Neorhizobium galegae bv. orientalis str. HAMBI 540: one gene and its partner. The protein of the gene in region 2 interacts with the protein of the main gene of each other region in a pairwise test. Links are inferred from orthologs where the notes say so. Each region holds a gene or a part of one and is shown on either strand. Other genes may lie near its edges. The genes, in order: cysE and cysK.

Region 1 (16,269 bases), 3.1 Mb from region 2 along the record:
GCGGGTCATTTCCTGCTCCTGCAGGAAGAAGGCCGCATGGCTTTCCCGTTCCGCGAAGATCGCGACGAGAACGTTGGCGCCGGTCACTTCCTCGCGGCCGGAGGACTGGACGTGGATGACGGCGCGCTGGATGACGCGCTGGAAGCCGGAGGTCGGCTTGGAATCCTCGTCATAACCGGTGATCAGGTTGGCAAGTTCATTATCGACATAGTCGGCGACAGTCTTGCGCAGGGTTTCCAAATTGACGTTACAAGCGCCCATGACCGCGGCTGCATCGGCATCGTCGATCAACGCCAAAAGCAGGTGCTCGAGCGTGGCATATTCGTGATGCCGCTCGTTGGCAAAGGTCAGTGCCTGATGCAGCGCCTTTTCTAGACTAGGCGAAAATGTTGGCACGTCGGGTTCCTCACTTCTTTTCCATGACACATTGCAGCGGATGCTGGTGTTGCCGGGCGAAGTCCATGACCTGGGACACTTTGGTTTCCGCTACTTCGTATGTAAATATTCCGCATTCCCCCACGCCGTGATTGTGGACGTGGAGCATGATACGTGTCGCTGCCTCCCTGTCCTTCTGAAAGAAACGCTCCAGAATGTGGATGACGAACTCCATCGGCGTATAATCGTCATTCAGCAGCAGTACGCGGTAGAGATTTGGCTTCTTTGTTTTCGGCTTCGTACGAGTGATGACCGAGGTACCGCGATTTGCGTTGTCTCCGTCGCCACCCTTTTCAGCTTGCATCAAGATCGGCAGTGCGATCATCTTCATTCATTCCCCAGTCATCCGGCGGGTTCGTCCGAATGGCCGAACGGCCGGACTTTAGTCTTCCTAACTTAGTTCATTGAACGCGGATTTTAAGCCCCCTTTGCGGCCACGCAATCACTATTCCGCTAAAGAGATGATGGAACACGCCGAAAGTCGGGTATTTCCGCATTGGCATGAATCAAAAAGGCCGGCAGCGCTGAACGCCGCCGGCCTTCTATGATAAAGGCGTCGCTTGGAGGGGCCGCTATGCGCGTTACGCGGCGTTTGCGGTCACCACGGCGGTCGACTTGGCGACCGGCGCTTCGTAGGGCTTGTAGGCCGTCTTGGCGAGATCGGCATACATGTCGGTGATCTTGGTCGACTCGGCAATGAAGCTTTCATAAGCCGATTTCACGTACTTGGTCTGGAGCTCGAAGGCCGCCTCGACGCTGCGGGTGGAGGCGAGCTCTTCCATGAAACCCGTCATATCCTGGAAGGACTTCTTGGAATAGTCGGTCGCTTCGGTGGCGATCGCCTGATAACTCTTGGCGATCTCGGAATAGCTCTTCAGCATTCCGTCCATCGCTTCCTTGCTCTTCTTATTGGCCTCATCGAAATTGAACATCGCCTGTCCCTTTGTTCTATTCGTAGACGCTGATAGAAAGCGGCATGCCGATAAAAGTCAAGGCTGATTTGTGCGGCGCAAAATCACCTTTGGTTGCAACAGGATTCATGCAAATGCATAGATGGATTCAGGCGTCTGATTTTGCGAAGATATATCAGCGGATCGCGACCTGCCGCGCAAAAACGCCGCAGCCATTTTCTTTCCACCTGGCGGTGCCCTCCGCACGAATCAAAAAGCGGGCCTGTGAGCCCGCCCTGAGGTGCCGCGGTCGGTTCGATCAGAGATCGACCTCCAGGATCGCCATGGAAAAATTGTAAGAGCGGTCGCCATCCTCGTCATCGATATAGACGACGCCGAGAAACTCGTCTCCGAGGTAAACTTCGGCCGAGTCGTCCTTGCGCGGACGCGCCTTGACGATCGCCTGCGGATTGATCACGCGCTTGAAATAGGCGTCGAGCTTCTTGATTTCGTCCGGTTTCACGTTTCTCTCCGTCAGCGGTTCTCGATTGCGGCGCTTTTGGCATGGGACAAAGGCGAAAGTAAAGCCGCCAGAAATAGCCTTTGCCGCTCTTTCCCCGATGTTCAGTGGCTCACGATATTCCGTGAGCCGTCGATATCGGGCGAGCGGCAAGGCGAACGCAGACGAATCAGTCGTCAGCCCCGAGAATCTGGTCCATCAGGCGCGACGGTTCCGAACACCCGGCACTCCCGACCACCTTTGCCGGCACGCCGGCGACGGTCGACTTCGGCGGAACGGCCTTCAGCACCACCGAGCCCGCGGCAACGCGAGAGCACGAGCCGACCTCGATATTGCCGAGGATCTTGGCGCCGGCACCGATGAGGACGCCGTTGGCTATCTTCGGATGGCGGTCGGCGCCTTCCTTGCCGGTGCCGCCGAGCGTCACGCCGTGCAGGATCGAGACGTTGTCGCCGATGACGGCCGTCTCGCCGACCACCAGGCCAGTGGCGTGATCGAGGAAGATGCCCTTGCCGATGCGGGCTGCCGGGTTGATGTCGGTCTGGAAGACGCTGGAGGAGCGGCTCTGCAGATAGAGCGCGAAGTCGCGGCGGCCGCGGTTGAACAGCCAATGCGCCAGCCGGTGGGTCTGGATCGCGTGGAAACCCTTGAAATAGAGGACCGGCTCCATGAACCGCAGGCAGGCAGGATCGCGGTCGTAGACCGCCTGGATATCGACGCGCATGATCGCGCCCCATTCCGGCCAGTCGGCCAACATTTCCATGAAGGTCTGGCGCAGGAGAACGTCCGGAATATCCGCATGAGCGAGGCGCTCGCAGATGCGGTGCACGACGCATTCCTCAAGCGAGCGATGGTTGAGCACGGCAGAATACAGAAATGCGGCGAGCAGCGGGTCCTGCTCGGTCGCCGCGCGCGCCTCCTGGCGCAACGTATCCCAGATGGGATCCATCGTCGCGACCGGCTCCTGGCGGATTTCAGTTCTCGCGGCCATCGCCGTCTCCTCGTTTGCCGTATGGCAGAGCTTCGTACGGCCAGTATATAGAATAAGTTTACGCCGAGACCAATGGGCGCAAAATCGCATTCCGTTGATCGTAAGAATGAAGAAACCTACGGCCTTGCGGAGAGTTCCGCGTAAAAGTCCAGAACCGCCTTCTTGAACACCCGGTCGCCGACTGCGAGCATATGGTCGCGGCCGGGGATATCGAGGGCAATCGCATGCGGCATCAAAGCGGCGAGCTCCTGCGCGGAACCGGCAATGTCGTCGTTGGTTCCGACGCCGATCAACGTCGGCGCGTCGATACGGCCCATGTCGGCCCGGGTCACCAGATCCCTCGAACCGCGGATACAGGCGGCCAGAGCTTCCCTGTCGCTCTTCGTCTGGTCGGCAAAGGCGCGGAACATGCGGCCGCGGGCATGGCTGACGTCATCGAGCGAGGGGGCAAGCAAGGCGTCTGCGATCGGGTCCCAATCCCCTACCCCGTCGGTCATGCCGATGCCGAGGCCTCCAAGCACCAGCGAACGTACCCGATGCGGATGCGCAAGTGCGGAAAAGACCGAGATGCGGGCGCCCATCGAATAACCGAAGACATGCGCTTCCGGGATCCTCAAATGATCGAGGAGCGCCATCGAATCGTCGGCCATCACCCACGGCCGATAGGCTTCCGGATCGAGCGGCTTGTCGCTTGCTCCATGCCCGCGATTGTCCATGGCAATCACCCGGTAGCCAGCGTCGCCCAGCGTCTTCAGCCAACCCGGATGTACCCAGTTGACCAGCGCGCTCGAGGCAAACCCATGGATGAGCAATACCGGATCGCCGGACGGATCGCCTTCGTCGAAATAGGCTAGATCAAGACCCTCATGGGAAAACGTGGAGAAGGCAGGGGCGTTGAGATTCATCGGGCAGTCCTCATTGACGCCCGGAACATAAGGGATGATCCGCGGCGTTTGAACCCGTGCCCGACACGAAATCGACGCGCCTGCGGCGGTTTTCCCACTACACAATCGCCAAGCGGGCGGCTAATGTCCGGCGCAAATCAGACGCGCCGCATTCAAGTATCGGAGACCATCATGGCCGGGCACAGCATTCCCCATTTCCAGAACGACGGCGGACATCGCTTGATCCAGATCGGCGTCAAGGAATTCATGTGCACTGGCGCTTCGGTTCCCTTCGACCACCCGCATATCTTCATCGACATGGGCGACGACAACGAGAAGGTTTGCTCCTACTGCTCGACCCTCTACCGCTACAATCCGTCGCTGAAGGCCGAACAGACCGACCCGCCAGGCTGCGTCTTCCACGTCAAGGCCGCCTGATCGGCATTCCGACATGCCCATTGAAAGTGTAGCGATCATCGGTGCCGGCATGGCCGGGCTGACGGCCGCGCTCGCCTTCGCCCACCACGGCATAGCCTGCGACATTTTCGAAGAAGCAGCCGCCCTGATCGAGGTCGGGGCCGGCCTGCAGATATCGCCGAACGCGTCGCACGTGCTCTCCGAACTCGGTGTCCTGCCCGCACTTGAAGCCGTCTGGACCGAACCGGAACGGATTGCGCTCGTTTCGGGGACATCGCTCAGACCGCTTGCGCATGTGCCGGCCGGGCGTTTCGCCCGCGAGCGCTGGGGTGCGCCCTATGGGGTCCTCCACCGTGCGACGCTTCAAAAGGCGCTGCTTGAGGCCGTCGAACAAAGCCCGCTCTGCAAAATCCATCTGGATACGCCTGTCCGCAAGGATCCGCACGGGACGCTGGCCGGGATCACCGGCAGAACCTATCCCCTGATCGTTGGCGCAGACGGCGTCTGGTCCAATCTGCGCGCCGACATGCCGGACAGCCCGCAGCCGGATTTTTCGCGCAATGTCGCCTGGCGCTTCACAATTCCCGGCAGCGCCAGACCCGACTGGCTGGCCGCGGACCAAGTCACCGCCTTTCTCGGGCCGTCGACCCATGTGGTTGCCTATCCGCTCAAGGAAATCGACGGGTTCAACGTCGTCGCAATCGCCTCCGGCATCAGCCCCGGCAAGACGTGGGATGCACAAGCCAGCGATGCGCAGCGGCGCATGCTGCTCGGCCAGTTCCATCGCTGGGACCGGCGTATCATTCAACTGATCGAAAGGGCCGAACAGCCGACCTTCTGGCCGCTCTACCAAGTCGGCGCCGGCCGCTGGCACAACGGTCGTGACAGGGTGCTGATCGGCGATGCGGCGCATGCGATGATGCCGTTTGCGGCCCAGGGCGCATCGATGGCGATCGAGGACGCGTTCGTGCTGGCAAACCGTGTGGCCGGTCCCCTGTCACTTACGCAGGCGCTGGCCGATTTCGAGAGCGAACGCACGCGGCGGATCGCCAAGGTTCGCGCCCGCGGCCTGTTCAACCGCTTCGCCTATCACGCCCGCGGCCCGATCCGGCTCGGCCGCGATATCGTCCTGTCGCTGCGTCCGCCGCAATCGCTCGCGGCGGATTTCGACTGGCTTTACGGCTTCAAGGCGCGGTGATCAGATCTCGGCCGCGGCCGCGAAACCGATTTCCAGGTCCTTCTTCAGGTCCGCTACGTCTTCGAGGCCGATCTGCAGGCGAATGACCGGACCTTCCGGCGGCGCTTTGCGGATGGTGCGGTCCGACAGATTGACCGGCACGGCGAGGCTCTCGTAACCGCCCCAGGAATAACCGAGGCCGAAAAAGGACAGCGCGTCCAGGAAAGCGTGCGCCTTGGCTTTCGCCTTGTCGCCCTGCGCCTTCAGCACGAAAGAGAAGACGCCGCTGGCGCCCTTGAAATCGCGCTTCCAGATCGCGTGGCCCGGAAAGCTCGGCAGCGCCGGGTGCAGGACGCGCGCGACGTCGTCTCGGCGCTCCAGCCACGTGGCGATATCGAGTGCGCTCTTCTGATGATGTTCGAGACGTACGCCCATGGTGCGCAGGCCGCGCAGGATCTGGTAGGAATCATCCGGTGCGCCGCAGATCCCGAGCGCAATGCGGGCCTCCTCGAGCTTGGGCCAGTGCTTGGCATTGGCCGAAACCGAGCCCATGATGATGTCCGAATGGCCGGACGGATATTTCGTCGTCGCATGGATCGACACATCGACGCCGAAATCGAGCGGCCGGAAATAAAGCGGCGTTGCCCAGGTATTGTCCATCGTGACGACGCAGTCGTGCCGGTGAGCCGCGTCGGCGATTGCCCTGATATCCTGCATCTCCATGGTGTTGGAGCCCGGAGCTTCGGTATGGATCAGCCTGGTGTTCGGCTTGATCAACGCTTCGATGCCGGCGCCGATTTCCGGATCGTAATACTCGATCGAGACGCCGAGGCGCTTCAGCATCGTATTGCAGAAATTACGGCACGGCGTGTAGACGGAATCGACGATCAGGGCGTGGTCGCCGGCCGAGAGATAGGCGAGAAACGGCACCGAAATCGCTGCCAGGCCCGAGGGAACAAGAATGGTGCCGGCCGAGCCCTCCAGCTCGTCGAAGGCCGCGCAGAGCGCATCTGTCGTCGGCGTGCTGCGGGTCCCGTAGGTGTATTTCTGGGCCCGCTTCTCCATCGTCGCAGCGTCGGGAAACAACACGGTCGAAGCGTGGACGACCGGCGGATTGACAAAACCGTGGTAGTCGGACGGATCGTTGCCCATATGGGCGAGACGCGTGTTGGGGCCAGCACCGGTGAACAGGGACTCGTTCGTCTTTTTCATGTCGGGGAGAGCTTTCTTTGGCAATGGAGGCACAAAGTTTTGCCGCCGCAACAGGGCCCGGTCAACCCCGCGACAGGCGCTTAAATCAGATACATCAGGCAACCTTCCATCTCACGGAAAACGCACCTCTTTTGATCATATGCTGCCTAAACTTTAGGTAACTGAGCGTTTTCTGAGCCGGGTTAACGAATTTACCTCATTTCAGACGCAATTCGAAATGGCGACACTTGACCCTGCGTTGTTTTGCGAATGAGATAGCAACGCCTGCACCGGGAGGGTTAGCGGGCGGCCGGCCGTATTCGAAAAGACAGGGGAGCGGTTGGTGCCATCAAGTCACAGAAAACCACAGATAAAGGTTGGGAAAATGAAAAAGACGCTTCTGTCAGCCGCGATTGGCGCAGCGGTCCTTGGCTTCGCATCGGCGGCATCGGCCACCACGCTGGATACCGTCAAGTCCAAGGGTTTCGTTCAGTGCGTCGTCAACACCGGTCTCGCCGGCTTTGCCGCACCGGACGCATCGGGCAACTGGTCCGGTTTCGACGTTGACTACTGCAAAGCCGTTGCTGCTGCCATTTTTAATGACGCAACGAAGACCAAATACACCCCGACCACCTCGCAGACCCGCTTTACGGCGCTGCAGTCGGGCGAAGGCGACGTCCTGTTCCGCAACACGACCTGGACGATCAACCGCGATACCGCGCTCGGCTTCAACTTCCGTACCGTCAACTATTACGACGGTCAGGGCTTCATGGTACCGAAGAGCCTCAACGTAAAGTCGGCTCTGGAACTCTCCGGCGCTGCCGTCTGCGTTCAGTCCGGCACCACCACCGAGCTTAACCTCGCCGACTTTTTCAAGGCTAACAAGCTCGAATACAAGCCGGTCGTCTACGAAAAGCTGCCGGAAGTGAACCAGGCCTACCAGGAAGGCCGTTGCGACGTTTACACGACCGACCAGTCCGGCCTCTATTCGCTGCGCCTGTCGCTTTCGAACCCGGATGAGCACATCATTCTGCCGGAAATCATTTCCAAGGAGCCGCTCGGCCCGGCCGTTCGCCAGGGCGACGACCAGTGGTTCGACATCATTTCGTGGACGCATTACGCATTGGTGCAGGCTGAAGAATTCGGCATCACCAAGGCCAATGTCGACGACATCCGCAAGTCCTCCACAAACCCGGACGTCCGCCGCTTCCTCGGCGTCGAGAAGGATACCAAGATCGGTACCGACCTCGGCCTGACTAACGACTGGGCCTACAACATCATCAAGGCCGTCGGCAATTACGGCGAAGTGTTCGAGCGCAACATCGGCCAGAACACTCCCCTCAAGATCCAGCGCGGCCTCAACGCGCTCTGGACCAAGGGCGGCCTGCAATACGCTCCGCCGGTTCGTTAATCGGCCAAACCAAGACGGGATAAGGCGGCTCAGCCGCCTTATCCCCGGCATAAAAAGAAAAACGCATAAAAAGAAAAAGACCTCAAAAACGAGGTCACAGGGGAAAAGGCCAGCATGACAGATCACGCTGCAATTGCGCCTTCCGAAGCGCGAACTCTCAGATCCTATATCTACGACCCAAAGATCCGGGCTATTTTCTTCCAGATCCTCACGCTCGTCATCGTCGTCGGCGTCGGCTGGTCGATTTTTGACAACACCGTCGCCAACCTTGCGCGCTCCGGTACCGCTTCCGGATATCAGTTCCTCAAAGGCCGCGCCGGTTTCGACATCGGCGCTTCGCTCATCGATTATTCGAGCGATTCGACCTACGGGCGCGCCATCCTCGTCGGTTTTCTCAATACGATCCTGGTGGCGTTTTTCGGTATCATTACCGCCACGACCATCGGCTTCATCATCGGCATCGGGCGTCTTTCGAAGAACTGGCTGATCGCAAAACTCTGCACCGTCTATGTGGAAGTCTTCCGCAACATTCCGGTGCTGCTGATCATCTTCTTCTGGTACAAGGGCGTGCTTTCGTCCCTGCCGCAGGTTCGGGACTCGGTCAAACTGCCGCTCGGCATGGTGCTCAACAACCGCGGGCTGGCCTTCCCGAGGCCCGTCTGGGGTGACGCCGCATGGGTCATCCCCATCGCGCTGCTGGTCGCCATCGTCGCGACTTTCTTCGTCGCGCGCTGGGCAAAACAGCGGCAGATGCGCACCGGCAAGCAGTTCCACACGATCTGGACGGCGATCGGGCTGATCGTCGGCCTGCCGGTCCTCGTCTTCCTGGCCGCCGGTGCTCCGCTGACCTTCGATTTCCCGATCGCGGGCCGCTTCAACCTCTCCGGCGGATCGGTGATCGCCCCGGAATTCGTGGCCCTCTATCTGGCCCTGTCCTTCTATACGGCCTCGTTCATCGCTGAGACGATCCGCGCCGGCATCCGGGCCGTGGCCAAGGGGCAGAGCGAAGCGGCCGCGGCACTCGGCTTGCAGCCCGCCACCACGACCCGCCTCGTCGTCGTACCGCAGGCAATGCGGGTCATCATCCCGCCGCTGACCAGCCAATATCTCAACCTTACGAAAAACTCGTCGCTCGGCATTGCCGTGGGCTTTCCGGAACTGGTCGCAACCGGCGGCACCACGATGAACCAGACCGGACAGGCGATCGAAGTCGTGTCGATCTGGCTCGTCGTCTATCTCAGCATCAGTATCACGACCTCGCTGTTCATGAACTGGTTCAACTCCAAAATGGCCCTGGTGGAGAGGTAAGATCATGAACACGAAAAACCTTGCCTATGTCCGCCCGGAAATGATCGCCCCCGCACCCGCTCCGCTCAGCACCAGGAGTGCCTCGGGCTGGATCCGCATCAACCTTCTGGCCACGCCGAAAGATGCCGCGCTGACGATCCTTGCGGTTGCGCTTCTGGTCTGGCTCCTGCCGGGCATGATCAACTGGCTGTTCGTCCAGGCTGCGTGGTTCGGGACGGACCGCTCGTTCTGCACCACCGCCGTGCAGGGCGGCATCAAGCCGAACGGCTGGAGCGGCGCCTGCTGGGCTTTTGTCGGCGACCGTTTCCAGCAATTCATGTTCGGGCGTTATCCGCTGGACGAACGCTGGCGGCCGGTGCTGGTGGCGATCCTGTTCATCGCCCTTCTGGTGCCGATCCTTATGCCGAAACTGCCTCGCAAGGGCCTGAATGCGCTGCTGCTTTTCGTCGGCCTGCCGATCGTCGCATTTTTCCTGCTGCATGGCGGTGCGTTCGGGCTCCAGAAGGTCGAAACCCCGCTGTGGGGCGGCCTGATGGTGACGCTGATCCTGTCCTTCGTCGGCATCGCCGTCTCCCTCCCCGTCGGCATTCTGCTGGCGCTCGGGCGACGCTCGACGATGCCGGTGATCCGGGTCATCTGCGTCACCTTCATCGAGGTCATCCGCGGCGTGCCGCTGATCACGGTGCTGTTCATGGCGAACGTGATGCTGCCGCTCTTCCTGCCAACCGGCTGGACGATCGACAACTTCCTGCGCGCATTGGTCGGCGTGGCGATATTCGCCTCTGCCTACATGGCCGAAGTGGTTCGCGGCGGCCTGCAGGCGATCCCGAAAGGACAGTTCGAAGGCGCCGATTCGCTCGGCCTCAGCTACTGGCAAAAGATCCGGCTGATCATCATGCCGCAGGCGCTGAAACTGGTAATTCCGGGCATCGTCAACACCTTCATCGGCCTCTTCAAGGATACGTCGCTGGTATCGATCATCGGCATGTTCGATCTTCTCGGGATCGTACAGCTGAACTTTACCGACACGACCTGGATCAGCCCGGTCACGCCGATCACGGGCCTCATCTTCGCAGGCTTCATCTTCTGGCTGTTCTGCTTCGGCATGTCGCGCTACTCCGCCTTCATGGAGCGGCACCTCGATACCAACCTGAAGCGATAGCTGGCCTGAAGCAATAACCGGCACAAACGATAACTAAGGGGATATAAATGGCAGACGCCCAACCCAAAAAAATGACCGTCTCGGCTACCGACGTTGCCGTCGAAATCATCGGCATGAACAAGTGGTACGGCGATTTCCACGTGCTGCGCGACATCAACCTGAAGGTGATGAAGGGCGAGCGCATCGTCATCGCCGGCCCGTCCGGCTCCGGCAAGTCAACGATGATCCGCTGCATCAATCGTCTTGAGGAACACCAGGCCGGCAACATCATCGTCGACGGCATCGAGCTTACCAACGACCTGAAGAAGATCGACGAAGTGCGCCGCGAAGTCGGCATGGTGTTCCAGCACTTCAACCTCTTCCCGCACCTGACGATCCTGGAGAATTGCACGCTCGCGCCGATCTGGGTCCGCAAGATGCCGAAGAAGCAGGCGGAAGAGATCGCCATGCATTATCTCGCCCGCGTCAAGATCCCGGAACAGGCCAACAAATATCCGGGCCAGCTTTCCGGCGGCCAGCAGCAGCGCGTGGCGATCGCCCGCTCGCTGTGCATGAAACCGAAGATCATGCTGTTCGACGAGCCGACCTCGGCGCTCGATCCGGAAATGGTCAAGGAAGTGCTGGATACGATGGTGAGCCTTGCCGAAGAAGGCATGACCATGCTGTGCGTCACCCACGAAATGGGCTTTGCCCGCCAGGTCGCCCATCGGGTGATTTTTATGGACCAGGGCCAGATCGTCGAACAAAACTCGCCGGCCGAATTCTTCGACAATCCGCAGCACGAGCGCACGAGGCTCTTCCTCAGCCAGATCCTGCACTGATCGGGCTTGTCTGAGATGCAATCACGGGGCGCTTCGGCGCCCCGTTTTCGTTTCACCAGCGGAAGGAATAACGAGCATTGACGCTCGTGACCGGGTCGGGCGCATCCGAGGTGCGGTCGAGCGCGCCGCTGACCGTCATGTACCGGCCGAGCCTCTTCTCCACGGAGACGCCTGCCCCGACCGTGCGAAACCCGTTGCTGCCGCTTGCCCGTCCGACCAGCGCCGTGCGGCTTGGGCTGTGCAACAGGCGAACCGACTGGCTCGCATCGAGGCCTCGCCATTCTCCCGAGGTCCCGTCATACCGCAGGCCGTAGCTGCTGCGCCTCTCGATATCGATCGTCGGCGTGGCGATTTCCTTTTCGTAATAATTCATGGTGATCCCGGCGCTGCCGGTATTGCCGTCGAGATCGACACCGACGCCGCGGTTCAGCTGATAGGCGGGCGTCTGGATCTTTTCCGCCGTGAAATTGCTCCAGAATTTGATGGGCGTATCGACCGGAGTTCCGCTCGTCGACGTATCGACACCCATCGAGATGCCGGCCTCGGTTTCGAGCCGGGTCGGCAGCTTCAGGCCGAGCTTGACGGAATAGCTGGTTTCGGAGTTGCGGATCGGCTTCCAGATCAGCGGCTTATCCTCCGCAAACCCCGGACCCGCCGTCAAAAAACACGCAAGCGCAAGACCCGCGCCGGCAGACAATATCCTGTTCATATCAAATCCCCACTCGAAGGCTCAAAAACAATGCAAGGGGTCCGGGCAGTCTGAACTGCCCGAATGAAAACCATTTCAATGTGTTGAAGGCGTTTGCCGAGGCCTGTGGCCGCAAGATCGCCGGTCTGCCTTCCGCGCGCGTGACGCTACGGAACTGACATCACCCATAATACGAAACAATGCGGCCATTCCGAATCCGCAATGCGGCAAGAATAGGATTTCGTGGGTCCGGCCATATTGGCGGCCGTGGCGTCTTGCGCGTCGGTCTTAGCCGAACCGCTCGTCTATGTGTTGCACCGACGCCGATATCACATTGTCGATGACGACGTGGGAGAGAAGTGTTGGCCCCACTTCCCAAAGCGCTCGCATGTGATCGGTATCCTCGTGTCGGCGATGCGCTTCCTCACTGGTAAAGGCCTCCGCGAGCAGGATCTTGTCGGGATGATCCGGCATCGGGACTAGTTCGATATAGAGGCAATCGGGGTCGAGCCGGCTTTTCTCCCAGATGATCACGCGCCGCCTCGAGATATTGCTCACACTTGCCAGGCTTGGTCGTGAAAAATCCGATGATGCATTTCATCTTCCCCTCCCAAGGTTGAACCGCGCCGACCGACGATGGATCGGAGATAGGGTGCCTTAGAATATAGGACACCGAGCTTAGGAACAAATCGCCCGACATCGCGTTCCCCGCGGCATCGTATCAAGCGGAGAGCGAACAGATGAACCTCAAGCTCGCAATGGGCGTGGCGCTTAGCCTGATGTGCATACCGATGGTGGCAGAAGCCCGGTCGAATTTGCAGCTCTACGGAGCAGTGCCCGTGGAAAGCAGCCCTCAACTTATGCAGGCGTACAACAGGGCGCTGGCGCGATGCCTTCCGGAAGCGGGTCTGGCAGAGGCAGGAGCGATCGCTGAGGCCAGCCTGCCAGCGGTGCGGCTGCGGGGTTGTCTGTATCGCAAAGGGTTCTTTTACCGAGGCGTCTATGCCTACCCGGTGGGTATCTCTGTTTATTATGTCAGGTAGTCGCGCGGCTCAGTCTCCGGCTGCGAAACATGACAGAAAATCCAACGATTTCAGCAATAAAGCGTGGCGACCCCTGCAGGACTCGAACCTGCGACCTGCTGCTTAGAAGGCAGCTGCTCTATCCAGTTGAGCTAAGGGGCCGATCTCGGCAGCAGCGCTCGGGAAGGCCCGAGCGGCTAAAAATCAATGCGTCCAGGGCTGGGTGCGGCTGAAGCGGAAATTGTCGGTGTAGGAAACGATCTGGCGATTCGGATCCTTCGGCTGGATGACGCGGTATTCGATGCCTTCGCGCTTGGCATAGGCTTCGGCCTGTTCCTGGCTTTCAAAGGTCAGGCGAAGCTGCTGTTTCATGTCGCCGGAGGAGGTGTAGCCAAGGATCGGATCGATGCGACGCGGCTGTTCCTGGTCGAATTCCAGCACCCAGAGATGGGTCTTGGCCTTGCCGGACTGCATGGCGGTCTTTGCGGGACGATAGATCTTGGCGGCCATTCCTGTAACGCTCCATGGAATGGAACGGATAAGGAGCCTCACCCAAAAGCGTGGTCGGAGTGGAGAGATTCGAACTCCCGACCCTCTGGTCCCAAACCAGATGCGCTACCAGGCTGCGCTACACTCCGTTCCTACGGTGGTTGCGAGATACACGGTTCCCCCTTGTGTCGCAACTGCAAAATGGACCCTTGGCCATTCTGAAGCCAAGAGTTTGAAAATTACCACTGATTGCCGATGCGTTTGCTGATCACCTTGTCGCCCACCTTTATCCCGAGCGCCTTCGAGCGGCCGGCATTGAGCTCCAGCACGAATTTCACCGGACCGTGCGAATCGATGATGTCGCGCGCATAGGGCACGGCGTTCTCGCGGATATGCGAGATCGTGCCGTCGCCTTGGATGAACAGCATGTCGAGGGGAAGGATGGTGTTCTCCATCCACATGGAGACCGGCCGCGGCGTGCCGAAATCGAACAGCATGCCGGCATCCGGCGCCATCACCTTGCGGTACATCAGTCCGCGCTCACGCTGCGCGTCGGTGAAAGCGAGTTCGATCGTGAACTTGTAGGTCTGGCCGGCCGCGGTCTTGATCGACAGCTCGTCGCGCGGGAAGGTCACGTCCTGCGCAACCGCACCGCCTGCCAAGATAAGAAAAAGCGCCGCAAGGGCGCTTTTGAGAAATGCTGGAAACGAGATACGCATCAGTGCGACCGGCTCACGGGATTTGGATTGTCGGGATGGATTTCCGCCGCCATCAGACCCTTGTCACCCGGCCCGAAACGGACCAGCACGACCTGGCCGGGGCGCAGCTCGGTGAGGCCGAAACGTCGCAGCGTTTCCATATGCACGAAGATGTCTTCCGTCCCCTCGCCGCGCGTCAGGAAGCCGAAACCCTTGGTGCGGTTGAACCACTTCACCAGAGCCCGTTCCAGACCGCTGGTCGCGGTCACCTGCACGTGAGTGCGCACCGGTGGAAGATCCGACGGGTGGACGGCGGTGGACTGGTCCATGGAGAGGATGCGGAACGCCTGGTAGCCGCGATCCCGCTTCTGGATCATCGCGACGATGCGCGTGCCTTCCAGAATGGTCTGGTATCCGTCGCGGCGAAGGCAGGTGACGTGCAGAAGCACATCCTGCATGCCGTTGTCGGGAACGATGAAGCCGAACCCCTTCGCCACATCGAACCATTTGACGACGCCGGTGATTTCGATCAGCTCGACCGGCTCGCCCGGAAGCTCTTCGAAACTGCCAACGTCTTTCGATGACATTCTGTCTGCCATATCCTGTCGGCCCCTCGATTACGCGTTACGACGTGACGATCAACTGATTCTCAGAGGATAGATTAACATCTTGCTAACCATTTAGCGCAAGTCCCTGCCTTGGCTTTATCCACCTTCATCTCTATCTAGAGTGGCTTGCTCCAGGCTGGCGTCTGCGCCATATCCAGCGCGGGCCCGCTGAGGGGTTCATCGGCGACCGGCCTTGTCGGAGGGAGACACCATAATGCGTTATCTTCATACCATGGTCCGGGTGAAAGACCTGGACGCCTCGCTTCATTTCTACACGACGGTCTTCGGCCTCAAGGAAGTTCGTCGCATCGACAACGAGAAGGGCCGCTTCACGCTGGTTTTTCTCGCGGCCCCCGACGATCTCAGCGACGCCAAGGACGTTCTCGCTCCCTGCGTCGAGCTGACCTACAATTGGGACACCGAGGATTATACCGGCGGTCGCAACTTCGGTCACCTCGCCTATGAGGTCGATAACATCTACGATTTCTGCCAGCATCTTTCGGACAACGGCATCATCATCAATCGTCCGCCGCGCGAAGGCCGGATGGCTTTTGTCCGCTCGCCGGACGGCATTTCGATCGAACTCCTCCAGAAGGGCGACAACCTGCCCGTCGCCGAACCCTGGGCTTCTGCACCGAATATCGGCAGCTGGTAGGATTTTTCAACGCGGCGGCATCTTTTTACTCAACCGCCGCGTTCTTTCCCCAACCTTGCCCCAGGCTAACCTCGTCACGGCTCGCCTGCCCCAAGCGGCTTGTCCGTGCCGCTCTTCCGCGAGATGCTCCAACACGATGATTCGCGACATGACGTGCGCGAGACGAGCTGACGGGGCACATCTTGCCGAAAACGCCTTTCCTTTGTTCGAATGTCCGCATGACGCTGGCGATCGCCTGTCTTTCTGCGTTGATGCTCGGCGGCTGCACCACCACGAAAAAGACGGCTGACGCCACGACGCCCGCGCCGCGCACCACGGTACCGGCGAGCGCCAAGGGCATCTTTGCCAAGGGCGGCACCACCGCCGCTAACCGTTATGTCGATCCAGCGATTGCCAAGGGCTCAGCGCAGCAGGCCCAGACATCGGCGGCGCCGGCTGCCGTTCCCACTGCGGAAAATACGTTCCCGCCAGCGCCTGCACAGCCGCAGCAGGCCTCGATCGCGGGTCTTGCGACGCAGCCGACCGGCGTGCGCGCCGATAGCGGCACGATCTTTTCGTCAAACCCGCCGATGGCCGCCGCTGCACCGTCCGGCAACGGTCCGGTTCCGGCCAACCTGCCGAGGCGGAATTTCAACGCCACCACCGCCAGCGTCTACAGCACCCAGCAGGCGACGCCTGCGGCCGCTTGTGGTGCAGACGCACAGGGCAATCCTTTAAGCTGCTGATTCGGCGCGATTTTCGCTTGGGTGACCGGCAACAAAAGGACCGTCATTTTTTTGTAAAAAAGATGGCTTTGGCGCTTGCGGGAAAGAAATCCCCTCTCTATAAGAGCGCCACGAAGCGCAGGCGCCCTTCGTCTATCGGTTAGGACACCAGATTTTCATTCTGGGAAGAGGGGTTCG
Region 2 (12,924 bases):
CCGCCGCGATCGCCGCGTTCCGCGCTGGCCAGCAACCGGCTATCGTCCAGGTCTTCGAAGTTGGCACCGGCACGATGATGGCTGCCAAGGGCGCCGTCTATCCTGTCTACAAGCTGATGGCGGACGAAGGCGAACCCTTCGACACCAAGACATTCCTGGCTCCGGTCACCGGCTACTATTCCGATACGAAGGGCAACATCCTGTCGCTGCCCTTCAATTCCTCCACTCCGATCATGTACTACAACAAGGACATCTTCAAAAAGGCGGGCCTTGATCCTGAAGTTGCCCCGAAGACCTGGAAGGAAGTGGAGGAGTTCTCGAAGAAGATCGTTTCCTCCGGCGCTGCCAAATGCGGCCTCACCTCCGCCTGGATTACCTGGGTCCAGACCGAAAACCTTTCGGCGCTGCACGACAAGCCTTTCGGCACCCTGCAGAACGGTTTCGGCGGTGTGAAGTCTGAATTCACCTTCAACGGTCCTCTGCAGGTCAAGCACTGGGCAAACCTGAAGAAGTGGCAGGACGAAGGACTGTTCAAGTATGGTGGACCGGTCGGTGGCGACCAGGCGGCGACCATGTTCTATTCGCAGGAATGCGCCATCACGATGAACTCCTCCGCAGGCCGCGCCGGGGTCATCAACAACGCCAAGAACTTCACGCCGGGCTTCGCCCCGCTGCCTTATTACGACGATGAGATCAAGGAGCCGAAGAACTCCATCATCGGCGGCGCCACCCTCTGGGTGCTGAACGGCAAGGATAAGGCGACCTACAAGGGTGTAGCCAAGTTCTTCAGCTATCTCTCCAAGCCGGATGTCCAGGCTGATTGGCACCAATTCACCGGTTATCTGCCGATCACCAATGCTGCTTACGAACTCGGCCAGAAGCAGGGCTATTACGAAAAGAACCCGGGCTCCGACATCGCCATCAAGCAGATCACTCGCGGTACTCCCTCGGAAAATTCGAAGGGCGTGCGGTTCGGCAACTTTACCCAGGTCCGCACCATCATCGACGAGGAGTTCCAGGCACTCCTCGCCAACAAGAAGGACGCCAAGCAGTCGCTCGACAGCGCAGTGCAGCGCGGCAATGCGCTTCTGCGTGAATTCGAGGCGGCCAACTCGAACTGATCGTTCCGATCTCCGCAGGGAGGACCGGCTGTCGCCGGCCCTCCCTTGCTTGCTTATTACGTTGTGGTGAGGGAACGGTGGATACCAAAAGAACAACCTTCAATAACCGCCTGCTGCCCTATATGCTGCTCGCGCCCCAGCTCGCTATCACGCTCGTCTTCTTCATCTGGCCTGCCGCGCAGGCAGTGAAGTCTTCATTCGAGCGGGAAGATCCCTTTGGTTTCTCGACCGTTTTCGTCGGATTGACCCATTATCGGCGGCTGTTCGAAGACCCGAACTATCTGGATGCTCTCTGGCGCACCGCCGTATTCGCGGTGTCCGTAACCATCCTGTCGATGATGCTCGGTCTTGCATTCGCGGCCGCGGTCAACCGCCTGACGCGGTCCGCCAGAATTTATACCACCCTGCTTGTCTGGCCTTATGCCGTCGCACCTGTCGTAGCGGGCGTCCTGTGGTGGTTTCTCTTCAATACATCCACCGGCCTGTTGCCCTTCTTCCTGGAGCGCATCGGCATTCGCTGGGACCATGATCTCAACGGCACGCATGCGATGATCCTGATCATCATCGCGGCAGCCTGGAAGCAGATCTCCTACAACTTCCTTTTCTTCCTGGCTGGATTGCAGTCGGTGCCGCAGTCGCTGATCGAGGCCGCCGCGATCGATGGGTCAGGCCCGGTGAGACGCTTCTTCACCATCTCTCTGCCGCTTCTGTCGCCGACGACGTTTTTCCTGTTCATCATCAACGTGAACTACACGATGTTCGACACCTTCCCGATCGTGGATGCCACGACGGGCGGCGGCCCCGCGCAGGCGACGACGACGCTTGTCTACAAGGTCTATCAGGACGGTTACGTCGGTTTGAACATCGGTTCGTCCTCGGCGCAGTCGGTCTTGCTGATGTTGATCGTGATGCTGCTGACCTTTGTTCAGTTCCGCTTCGTCGAACGCCGCGTCCAGTATTGAGGAACGATCATGGTTGAAAACCGCCCCTTCCTGACCTTCCTCACCCACGCATTCCTGATCCTGGGATTTCTGGTGGTCGCGCTGCCGGTCTATGTCGCGATCATGGCATCGACCCATGACGTCTCGACGCTGATGAGCGGGCCTGTCCCGCTTCTGCCAGGTTCGCATTTCATCGAGAACTATTCGACCATTCTGACGAGCGCCGCGGCCGCTCACGGCCTGCCCAATTATTCGCACATGGCGCTGAACTCTCTGATCATGGCGTTGACGATCACGGCCGGAAAAATTGCCATCTCGATCCTTTCCGCCTTCGCGATCGTCTATTTCCGGTTTCCGTTCCGGCTACTGGCTTTCTGGATCATCTTCGTCACCCTGATGCTGCCGGTCGAGGTGCGCATCATGCCGACATACAAGATCGTCGCCGACCTCGGCATGCTGAATTCCTGGGCTGGTCTGACTGTCCCGCTGATCGCATCGGCCACGGCGACCTTTCTGTTCCGCCAGTTCTTCATGACAGTCCCGGACGAGCTTCTGGAAGCGGCCCGTGTGGACGGAGCCGGCCCTATGAAGTTCTTCCGGGACATCCTGCTGCCGCTCTCGCGCACCAATATCGGCGCGCTATGCGTCATCCTCTTCATCTACGGTTGGGTTCAGTACCTCTGGCCGCTCCTGGTGACCACCGACCCCGGCTATTACACGCTGATGATGGGGATGAAGCGCATGGTTACGGCGCAGGACGGCGTCATCGAGTGGCAACTCGTCATGGCAGGGTCCGTACTCGCCATGCTTCCCCCCATCCTCGTCGTGATTTTCATGCAGCGGTTGTTCATCCGCGGGCTTACTGAAACGGAGAAATAACATGGCTGGCATTCACATTTCAGAAGTTTCGAAGGTTTATACCGGCGGCGTAAAGGCGGTAAGCTCCGTCTCCATCGACATAGCCGATGGCGAGTTCATCGTCCTCGTCGGTCCATCTGGCTGCGGCAAGTCTACGCTGTTGCGCATGGTTGCGGGGCTGGAAGCCATCTCTGCGGGCGAAGTGAAAATCGCCGGCCGGGTCGTCAACGAGGTCGAGCCGGCCGAGCGCGATATCGCCATGGTGTTCCAGAATTACGCTCTCTATCCGCATATGACGGTGTATAACAACCTGGCCTACGGTCTGAAGAACCGCGGTACGCCGAAGGCTGAGATCGACGCGCGTGTCGCCGAAGCCGCCCGCATGCTGGAGATCACCCAGTATCTGGAGCGCAAGCCCCGCGCGCTTTCCGGCGGCCAGCGCCAGCGTGTCGCCATGGGCCGCGCCATCGTCCGCAAACCGGCAGCCTTTCTGTTCGACGAGCCGCTTTCCAACCTCGATGCGAAACTGCGCGTTTCCATGCGTGGCGAAATCAAGCGCCTGCAGCGCCGCCTCGGCACCACCTCGATCTACGTCACCCATGACCAGCTCGAAGCCATGACGCTCGCCGACCGCCTCGTCGTTCTGAACGGGGGAGAGATCGAGCAGATCGGGGCGCCGTTGGAAGTTTACCACGCGCCGGCCTCCACCTTTGTCGCGAGCTTCATCGGTTCGCCGGCCATGAACCTCGTCAAGGGCGAACTGCATGGCGACAAGCTGGCGATCGGCCCGGCGATGATCAGCCTCAACGGTTTCGCACCGACTTCGGGCGCAGTTACCGTCGGCGTTCGCGCCGAGGACCTGCGCATCGCGCGCGACGACGAAGAGGCTCTGCCTTTCCGCCTCGAATATACCGAGGAACTCGGTGCCCAGCGACTGATCCACGGCACTGTCGGCGATCAGCAGATCACTGCCGCCGTTTCGCCGGAAATTGCGATTTCTGCGGAAATGCGCATCGCCGTCGATGCCAGGCGCCTGCACTTTTTCTCGCTCGATACGGGCAAGCGGCTGCCGGGCAACGTACCGGCGGAGGCGAAGCTCGCGCCCGTCGAACCGGTTCTCTAAAGAGAGCGCGAAAATCAGGCCGATCGTTAAAATTGTAAGATCGGCCTGAACAGCAGCCTTACTCTTTGCCACTACAGTTTCCCGGAATTGGCAGCTTTTGGGGGAAAGATGAGTTGGCACGTCCTCGCCGCGACCGCAGCGGCACTCGCATTCAGATACAGGTCCGACGCCCCGGAGAAGCCGAAGGTTAAGGCGTTCATCGGCGCCTGTCCGCATTCTCTGGAAATGAAGCCAATGCCGATCGAGCCCACATGGGTGCTCGCCGGTGATCCGCGGGCGCGGGCCGCCTCCCACTCCACTGCAGAAGACGATTGCGCCACGACCGGCGTGTGGGAATGCACGGCCGGCGAGTTCCGCTGGTATTTCCACTGGGACGAGACGGTGGTGATCCTCGAAGGCGAGGTGCACGTGACCGCCGATGACGGCACGCAGCGCACGCTGACGGCAGGCGATGTCGGCTATTTCAAGGGCCGGACCTGGGCCACCTGGCGCATCGACAATTATCTCAAGAAGGTCGCCTTCATCCGCCGGCCTTTCCCGAAGCCGATCGCCATGCTTTTCCGCCTGCGCAACATGTTGCGGGCAAAGACGCAGGTCGGCATCTCCGCGTGATATCGGCCGATTGCAGTTGCCTTTGGGGGCTCGCCATCCTACATCAGGCGGGCCAATCCTAGGGGGCTGAAGTCATGGCGAAAATCCGCAAGGTCGCGTTCCAGATGGACCATATTTCCGGCATCAGCATTGCCGGCGATTCCACCTTCGCCATGGCGCTCGAAGCGCAGGCGCGTGGTTTCGAACTCTTTCACTATACCCCCGACCGCCTGACCATGCGCGACGGCAAGATCTTTGCAGCCGTCGAACCGCTGCAGGTTCGCGACGTCAAGGGCGATCATTTCACGCTCGGCGACAAGGAGCGCATCGACCTCTCGGAGATGGACGTCGTGCATCTGCGTCAGGATCCGCCCTTCGATATGGGCTATATCACCTCGACCCATCTGCTCGAGCGCATCCACCCGAAAACGCTTGTCGTCAACGACCCCGCCTGGGTGCGCAACTCGCCTGAGAAGATTTTCGTCACCGAATTTGCCGATTTGATGCCGGCAACGCTGATCAGCCGCGATCCGGGCGAAATCGCCCGCTTCCGCGAGGAGATGGGTGACATCATCCTGAAGCCGCTCTACGGCAATGGCGGCGCCGGGGTTTTCCATTCCGCCCGCGACGATCGCAATTTCACGTCGCTGCTCGAAATGTTCGGCCAGATGTATCGCGGTGAACCCTATATCGCCCAGGCCTATCTGCCGGCCGTGCGCAAGGGCGACAAGCGCATCCTTCTGGTCGATGGCGAGCCGGTCGGCGCGATCAACCGGGTTCCCGCCGAGCACGACAGCCGCTCCAACATGCATGTCGGCGGCCGCGCCGAGGCGACCGAGATCACGCCGCGCGAGAAGGAAATCTGCTCCCGCATCGGACCCGCCCTGCGCGAGCGCGGCTTCATCTTCGTTGGCATCGATGTCATCGGCGATTACATGACCGAGATCAACGTCACATCCCCGACGGGCATCCGCGAAGTCAAGAAGTTCGGCGGCGCCGACGTCGCAAGCCTCCTCTGGGATGCAATCGAGGCAAAACGCGCCTGATGCAGGCAAGGGGTTTCGGATACTGATTGCCTTTGTTCTCACGATGCAACCGCCTGCAACCCACTTGCAGCGGATGCGTGAAGTTGTTCGATTAATGTTCTTGTTTCATTCTTATTTCTATGCCAGATTGCAATTCTTGGCACGGAAAGCGTGTATCGCTGGCGTCCTGGACATGAAGTTAGGGGCGGGGTGGATATGGTTTCGCGCGTCAGCACGGTTGCATTCCAGGGCATAGAAGGCGTTCCGGTCGACGTGCAGGTCATGGTCGGACCCGGAAAAATCAACATGCATATCGTCGGCCTGCCGGACAAGGCGGTGGCCGAGAGCCGCGAGCGGGTGCAGGCGGCGTTGCACGCCTCTGGCCTTGCCATGCCGCCGAAGAAGATCACCGTCAATCTGGCGCCGGCCGACCTTCCGAAAGAAGGATCGCATTTCGACCTGCCGATCGCGCTGGCCCTGATGGCGGCGTTGGGCGCCGTTCCCGGAGATGCACTCACCGGTTATGTCGTGCTTGGGGAACTGAACCTCGACGGCACGCTTGCGCCCGTGGCCGGCGCACTTCCGGCGGCAATCGCCGCCAACGCTCTGGGAAAGGGCCTGATCTGCCCGGCCGACAGCGGCGCGGAAGCCGCCTGGGCAGGGGCCGATATCGATATCATCGCGCCGCGCAGCCTGATCGCGCTTGCCAACCATTTCCGCGGCACCCAGGTCATCTCGCGTCCGCAGCCGGCGATCCGCGCCTTGCCTGCCAACCTGCCGGATCTCGTCGACATCAAAGGCCAGGAAAGCGCCAAGCGGGCGCTGGAAGTCGCCGCAGCCGGTGGGCATAATCTTCTGATGGTCGGTCCTCCCGGCTCCGGAAAATCCATGCTCGCCGCCCGGCTGCCGTCCATCCTGCCGCCGCTTTCAGCTGCCGAACTGCTGGAAGTGTCGATGATCCATTCGATCGCCGGCCAGCTTTCCGGCGGCAAGCTTTCCGATCGCCGACCTTACCGCACGCCACACCATTCGGCCACCATGGCAGCGCTCGTGGGCGGTGGCCTGCGCGCCAGGCCAGGGGAGGCATCGCTTGCCCATCACGGCGTGCTGTTCCTCGACGAATTCCCGGAATTCTCGCCGCAGGCGCTGGACGCGCTCCGCCAGCCGCTGGAGACCGGCGAATGCATTATCGCCCGCGCCAACCATCGGGTTTCCTATCCCGCCAGTATCCAGCTCGTCGCCGCCATGAACCCATGCCGCTGCGGCATGGCAGGCGAACCCGGCCATTCCTGCGCACGTGGGCCAAAATGCATGTCGGACTATCAGGGGCGCATTTCAGGGCCGCTGATGGACAGGATCGATATCCGCATAGACGTGCCGGCCGTGTCCGCTGCCGATCTCATTCGTCCGCGGCCGGCGGAAAGTAGCGCGGATGTCGCCAGGCGCGTAGCGGCTGCGCGTGACAGGCAGCGGGAGCGGTTTGAACAGGCGGGTTATCCGCGCGTGCTCACCAATGCCCGCTGCTCGACGGCATTGATCGAGAAGATCGCCGAACCCGATCCCGGCGGTCTCCAGCTGCTCAGGGATGCGGCGGAAAAGCTCAAATTCTCAGCCCGCGGATACCACCGCATTTTGAAGGTCGCCCGCACGCTCGCCGATCTGGACGGCAAGGATACCGTCGGCCGCCTCCATCTCGCCGAGGCGATTTCCTATCGCATGGCCGGCGAACGGCTGGCGACGGCCGCGGCGTGAGGGTAGGGAGTGGTGAACGAAGCTCTCAGCGGCTTGTATGACGCCGGCTTCGCCCGACACCACCCACTATCCACTAATTCCCCAATCCCTCAAAAAGCGCCGTCGACAGATAACGCTCGGCGAAGGATGGAATGATGACCACGATGGTCTTGCCGGCGTTTTCTTCGCGGCTGCCGACTTCGATGGCGGCCTGCAGCGCCGCACCGGAGGAGATACCGACCGGCACGCCTTCGAGCCTGGCCACCAGGCGGGCCATCTCCATCGCCTCACCGCTGTTGACGGTGATGATCTCGTCATAGATGTGCGTGTCCAGGATTTTCGGTGCGAAACCTGCGCCGATGCCCTGGATCTTGTGCGGCCCGGGCTGTCCGCCGGAGAGCACCGGCGATTCTTCCGGTTCGACGGCAATGATCTTGAGTGCCGGGTTACGCTCTTTCAGCACCTGGCCGGCACCGGTGATCGTGCCGCCGGTGCCGATGCCGGAGACGAAGATGTCGATCTTGCCATCGGTATCGTTCCAGATTTCCTCGGCCGTCGTCTTGCGGTGAATTTCGGGGTTGGCCGGATTTTCGAACTGTTGCGGGATGACCGCGTCCGGAAGGGAAGCGGCGAGTTCTTCCGCCTTGGCGATCGCTCCCTTCATGCCTTTCGGGCCTTCGGTCAGCACCAGCTCGGCGCCGAGGAGGGCCAGCATCTTGCGGCGCTCGATCGACATGGTTTCCGGCATCGTCAGGATCAGCTTGTATCCCTTGGCGGCCGCTGCGAAGGCCAGCGCGATGCCGGTATTGCCGGACGTAGGCTCGACCAGCGTCGTCCTGCCGGGCGTGATCTTGCCTTCAGCCTCCAGGCTTTCGATCATCGCCACCCCGATGCGATCTTTGACGGATGCGATCGGGTTGAAGAATTCGAGCTTGGCCAAAAGATTGGCCTTCACGCCCTTTTCCTTGGCCAGCTTGTCGAGGCGCACGATGGGGGTGTCGCCGATGGTTTCGGTGATCGAGGAATAGATGCGGCCGCGTCCCGGCTTTCTGGTCTCTGGCATGGTGCTCTCCCTGGGTTTGGAGAGAAGTTAGGGCGTGTTCCCGACGAATGCCAGCAAGGCGGAACCGGACGGAAAGAGAAATGGAAATTTTGTTCCCGGAAGTGGTCGGGAACGAAAACGCCTTTGCGTTCAAAGACCGGTCGAGCCGAAGCCACCGGCACCGCGGGCTGTCGTCGAGGTTTCTGTAATCTCGGCCACCCGAGCCTGTGTCACCGGCGCGATCACCATCTGCGCGATCCGCATGCCGCGGCTGATGACGAAATCCTCGTCGCCGAGATTGATCAACAGTACCTTCACCTCACCGCGATAATCGCTGTCGATCGTGCCGGGCGTGTTGAGGCAGGTGATGCCGTTCTTGAAGGCAAGGCCTGAGCGCGGCCGCACCTGCGCCTCGAAACCTTCCGGAATTTCGAAAATGAAGCCGGTCGGCACCAGTGCCCTTCTGCCGGTCGCGATCGTCAGCGGCATGTCGTCCTCGACGGCGGCGCGCAGGTCCATGCCGGCGGCGCCGGCGGTTTCATAGGCCGGCAGATCGAGGCCGGCGCCGTGAGGAAGGCGGACGAGATTGAGCTTCGGCGAGGAGGGGGCGTGAATGTTCATCATGTCATTTGTCGACCCACTGTCGCTCCGGTCAAACACGAATTGAAAGTTATCCACGGAGTCGTTAGATACGCGGCAACGTAAAGGATCTAGAAAAAATGCCCGAAACGATTGCCGAGGCGGTTTCCCGCCGCCGCACATTCGCAATTATTGCCCATCCGGACGCGGGCAAGACGACGCTGACCGAAAAACTGCTTCTGTTCGGCGGCGCGATCCAGCTCGCCGGTGAAGTGAAGGCGAAGAGGGACCGTATCCAGACCCGGTCCGACTGGATGAAAATTGAGCGCGAACGCGGCATCTCGGTCGTCACTTCGGTGATGACCTTCGAATATGACGGCAACGTCTTCAACATTCTCGATACGCCCGGCCACGAAGACTTCGCCGACGACACCTATCGCACGCTGACGGCGGTGGATGCCGCAGTCATGGTCCTCGACGCCGCAAAAGGCATCGAGCCGCGGACGCTCAAACTGTTCGAAGTCTGCCGCATGCGCGATATCCCGATCATCACCTTCGTCAACAAGATGGACCGTGAAAGCCGCGATCCGTTCGAGATCCTCGATGAAGTCGAGGAGAAGCTGGCGCTCGACACCGCTCCAGTCACCTGGCCGATCGGCCGTTCGAAGAGTTTTTGCGGTTCCTATAACCTGGCGGACAATACCGTCCGCGGCTCGGATACGGACGTCAAGGCGACCCCAGTCAACGGCCCGCAGAGCATTGCTGACCGCCTGCCGGAAAACGAACGCGCCGCCTTCGTCGAGGAGACCGAACTGGCGATCGAGGCCTGCCGGCCGTTCGATCGCAAGGCTTTCCTCGAAGGCCACATGACGCCGGTCTTCTTCGGTTCGGCTTTGCGGAATTTCGGCGTGCGCGACCTCATCGATGCGCTCGGCGATTTCGCCCCGCCGCCGCGAGACCAGGTGGCGGACATCCGCACAGTGCACGCGACCGACGACAAGATGACGGCCTTTGTCTTCAAGATCCAGGCGAACATGGACCCGAACCACCGCGACCGCATCGCGTTTGCGCGCATCTGCTCCGGCAAGCTGGAGCGTGGCATGAAGGCGCGGCTGTCGCGCACCGGCAAGCAGCTCGGGCTGACGGCGCCGCAGTTCTTCTTCGCGTCCCAGCGCCAGCTGGCCGATACCGCCTATGCTGGCGATGTGGTCGGCATCCCGAACCACGGCACTTTGCGCATCGGCGATACGCTGACCGAAGGCGAACACCTGGTGTTCCAGGGCGTGCCGAACTTCTCGCCGGAAATCCTCCGCCGCGTGCGGCTGGAGGATGCCATGAAGGCGAAGAAGCTCAAGGAAGCGCTGCAGCAGATGGCGGAAGAGGGCGTCGTGCAGCTCTTCTCGCCGGAAGACGGCTCGCCGGCCATCGTCGGCGTCGTCGGCGCGCTGCAGCTCGACGTCTTGAAGGAACGGCTGCAGGGCGAATACGGCCTGCCGGTTTCCTTCGAAATGTCGCGGTTCTCGATCTGCCGCTGGATCTCCGCCGATCATCAGGCCGATCTCGAAAAATTCCTGACGGTCAAGCGCGGCGATATCGCCCGCGATCTCGATGGCGATCCGGTTTTCCTCGCGCAGGACAGCTTTTCGCTGCGCTACGAGTCGGAGCGTTTTCCGGCGATCAAGATGGTCGCGATCAAGGAATATCAGGTCGCCAAGGCGGCGTGAGACTGCTCACGCCGCGGCAATGACCTCGATCTCCACCAGCCAGTCGTCGCGCAGGGTCTCGACGACGATGGCGGTCGTTGGCACAGGGCGGCCGCCGAGTGCTAAAAGCCGCGCTTTCTGGTTCGCCTCCACATAGGAGGCATGCCGCAGATAGCTGGTCAGCCGCACGATGTTGTCCGAAGTCATCCGCGCTTCGGCAAGGATCCGGCTAAGGTTCGACCAGATCAGGCGGAGTTGGGTTTCCAGGTCAGCGCCCGCCGCTCCATTCCCGTCGAGGCCCATCGTGCCGCTGACGAAAAGAAAACGGTCGGGGCGGCACACTTCCATGGCGTGCACATAGTCCGGCGTCGCGGCATAGACGCCATCCTTTGGGTTATGGGCGATCATCTTCATCTTGCTTCCTCTGGAATTTCATCTGGCAATGCCCCATTCTTGCCGAATACTATTCGGCATAAAAGCTGAAGAGGCGATGGGATGGAAAATACAGAGGATGTTCGGCCGAAGCGGCGGGGGCCTGCCCCGCTCGACGCTTTTGACCGAAGGATATTAGCAGCACTCGCTGCCGATGCGGACCGGAGCTACGCGGCGCTGGGGGAAATCGTGGGCCTGTCACCGCCTGCGGTGCATGAGCGCGTCAAGCGATTGAAGCGTTCGGGCGTGATCCGCGATACGGTGGCGCGGCTGGATGGTACGGCGGTTGGCAAGCCTCTCATGGCCTTCGTGCATGTGGAGGCCGCGGGCTGGGGCAAGAGCGAGCGGCTCATGCAGATCGCCCGTTTCCCGGAGGTGGAGGAACTGCATTCCGTTGCCGGCGATGCGAGCGTGATCCTTAAGGTGCGGATGGAAAATCCGCAGGCGCTCGAATTCCTGCTCGGCCAGATCCATTCGCTGGCCGGCGTGCGCGGCACCCGCAGCTATATCGCACTTTCCACCTATCTCGACCGGCCGGTTCAGGCGGAAGTCACGACGGAATGGCCGAACGTGCCCCTGCCGCCGGAATGATCAGCCGAACTTGACCGCCGTCGTGTTGGAACCGCAGACCAGCACGCAGACGCGTTCATCAGGGCCGGGAACATATTTGCCGGAAAGCAGGGCGGCGAAGGCTGCGGCACCGCCGGGTTCGGCAACGATACGGGCGCCGGCCCAGAGTGCCTTCTGAGCGGCGAGGATCTCGTCGTCGGTCACCAGCACGGGCGGCTGCACGTATTTCTGCGCGACGGGGAACATCAGTTCGCCGACCTGCTTTGGCGCAAGCGAATCCGCGGCGATGCCGCCGGTCGGCGCATCCACCGGGTTACCCGCCTTGAAGGCTTCGTAAAGGGTCGGCGCACCGTCGGATTCCACCGCGACGATCTTCACCCGGCCGCGGAACCAGGAGGCGATGCCGCCGATCAGTCCGCCACCGCCGACAGCGACCAGCAGCGTCGTCATCTCCGGCAGGTCGTCTTCGATCTCCTTGCCGAGCGTGCCCTGGCCGAGCAGGGTTTCCACCTGGTCATAAGCATGGGCGGCGATTGCGCCGCTCGTCGCCACGTAGGTCTGGCTTGCGGCCAATGCATCGTTGTAGCGATCACCGCCGACCACCAGTTCCGCGCCATAGGAGCGAATGAGGTCGATCTTCGCCTGCGAGGCCACACTCGGCACGAAGATATGCGCGGGCACGCCGAGTCGCATCGCGGCGTAGGCGACGGCCGCCCCATGATTGCCGCCGGACGCGGCGACGACGCCTGCCGCCGGCACATTGCGCGTCAAAAGGTTGGTGAAGGCGCCGCGCGCCTTGAACGAGCCGGAATGCTGCAGCAGTTCGAGCTTCAGGTCGATCGGCAGCGGTGTCCCGCCGAAATCCCGCATGTCGACGCGCATCACAGGCGTGCGGCGGATATGCGGACGGATGAGCTTCTCGGTCTCCGCGATACGTTCGGGCGTGACGGTATGTTCGATCGACATGATGGCCTCTTGGGAATGGAACGGCCATGGGTAGCCGCCAAGTCACCGAAAGGAAAGTCCCTTTAGGCGCCGATCCGTTCGCTGAGAAAGTCGACGACGGCGCGCACGGCCGGAAGCTGCCCGCGTCGATGCGGCATCAGGATCGTCGTGGTGATGCTGCCGGCGGTCCAATCACGCAACAGGCGGATCAGCCGGCCCTCGGCAAGTGCCCCGCGGCAGACGGAAGTCGGCAGGCAGGTCAG

What was found.
Region 1: the proteins of cysK (region 2) and cysE interact in binary tests that used the Escherichia coli proteins (3 or more experiments, as listed by UniProt). The link is inferred for Neorhizobium galegae bv. orientalis str. HAMBI 540 from one-to-one orthologs.

The regions. Positions count from the first base shown.
Region 1 is NZ_HG938353.1:1,490,141-1,506,409, reverse strand. Bases 926-3,758 are described here. They hold cysE (serine O-acetyltransferase), read right to left. Parts: upstream 2,837-3,758; coding sequence 2,015-2,836; downstream 926-2,014. Other genes in these bases: RG540_RS07710 (alpha/beta fold hydrolase), read right to left, coding at 2,953-3,741; RG540_RS07720 (DUF3126 family protein), read right to left, coding at 1,645-1,848; RG540_RS07725 (phasin family protein), read right to left, coding at 1,017-1,367. Also shown: ATP-dependent Clp protease ATP-binding subunit ClpA, read right to left, coding at 1-396; ATP-dependent Clp protease adapter ClpS, read right to left, coding at 407-760; RG540_RS07705 (zinc-finger domain-containing protein), read left to right, coding at 3,913-4,158; RG540_RS07700 (FAD-dependent monooxygenase), read left to right, coding at 4,172-5,335; RG540_RS07695 (cystathionine beta-lyase), read right to left, coding at 5,336-6,526; RG540_RS07690 (amino acid ABC transporter substrate-binding protein), read left to right, coding at 6,891-7,916; RG540_RS07685 (amino acid ABC transporter permease), read left to right, coding at 8,031-9,224; RG540_RS07680 (amino acid ABC transporter permease), read left to right, coding at 9,265-10,386; RG540_RS07675 (amino acid ABC transporter ATP-binding protein), read left to right, coding at 10,434-11,207; RG540_RS07670 (hypothetical protein), read right to left, coding at 11,260-11,916; RG540_RS07665 (putative quinol monooxygenase), read right to left, coding at 12,184-12,429; RG540_RS07660 (hypothetical protein), read left to right, coding at 12,636-12,938; RG540_RS07650 (ETC complex I subunit), read right to left, coding at 13,122-13,427; RG540_RS07640 (DUF192 domain-containing protein), read right to left, coding at 13,646-14,125; RG540_RS07635 (cold-shock protein), read right to left, coding at 14,125-14,703; gloA (lactoylglutathione lyase), read left to right, coding at 14,927-15,367; RG540_RS07625 (hypothetical protein), read left to right, coding at 15,586-16,092.
Region 2 is NZ_HG938353.1:4,619,924-4,632,847, forward strand. The notes cover bases 6,470-9,305. They hold cysK (cysteine synthase A), read right to left. Parts: upstream 8,454-9,305; coding sequence 7,485-8,453; downstream 6,470-7,484. Other genes in these bases: RG540_RS22355 (YifB family Mg chelatase-like AAA ATPase), read left to right, coding at 6,470-7,411; dut (dUTP diphosphatase), read right to left, coding at 8,583-9,053; RG540_RS22370 (peptide chain release factor 3), read left to right, coding at 9,152-9,305. Outside these bases: sn-glycerol-3-phosphate ABC transporter substrate-binding protein UgpB, read left to right, coding at 1-1,121; sn-glycerol-3-phosphate ABC transporter permease UgpA, read left to right, coding at 1,199-2,083; sn-glycerol-3-phosphate ABC transporter permease UgpE, read left to right, coding at 2,093-2,941; RG540_RS22340 (sn-glycerol-3-phosphate import ATP-binding protein UgpC), read left to right, coding at 2,943-4,043; RG540_RS22345 (cupin domain-containing protein), read left to right, coding at 4,152-4,655; gshB (glutathione synthase), read left to right, coding at 4,730-5,680; more of RG540_RS22355, read left to right, coding at 5,876-6,469; more of RG540_RS22370, read left to right, coding at 9,306-10,735; RG540_RS22375 (RidA family protein), read right to left, coding at 10,742-11,128; RG540_RS22380 (Lrp/AsnC family transcriptional regulator), read left to right, coding at 11,210-11,737; RG540_RS22385 (threonine/serine dehydratase), read right to left, coding at 11,738-12,682; RG540_RS22390 (LysR substrate-binding domain-containing protein), read right to left, coding at 12,745-12,924.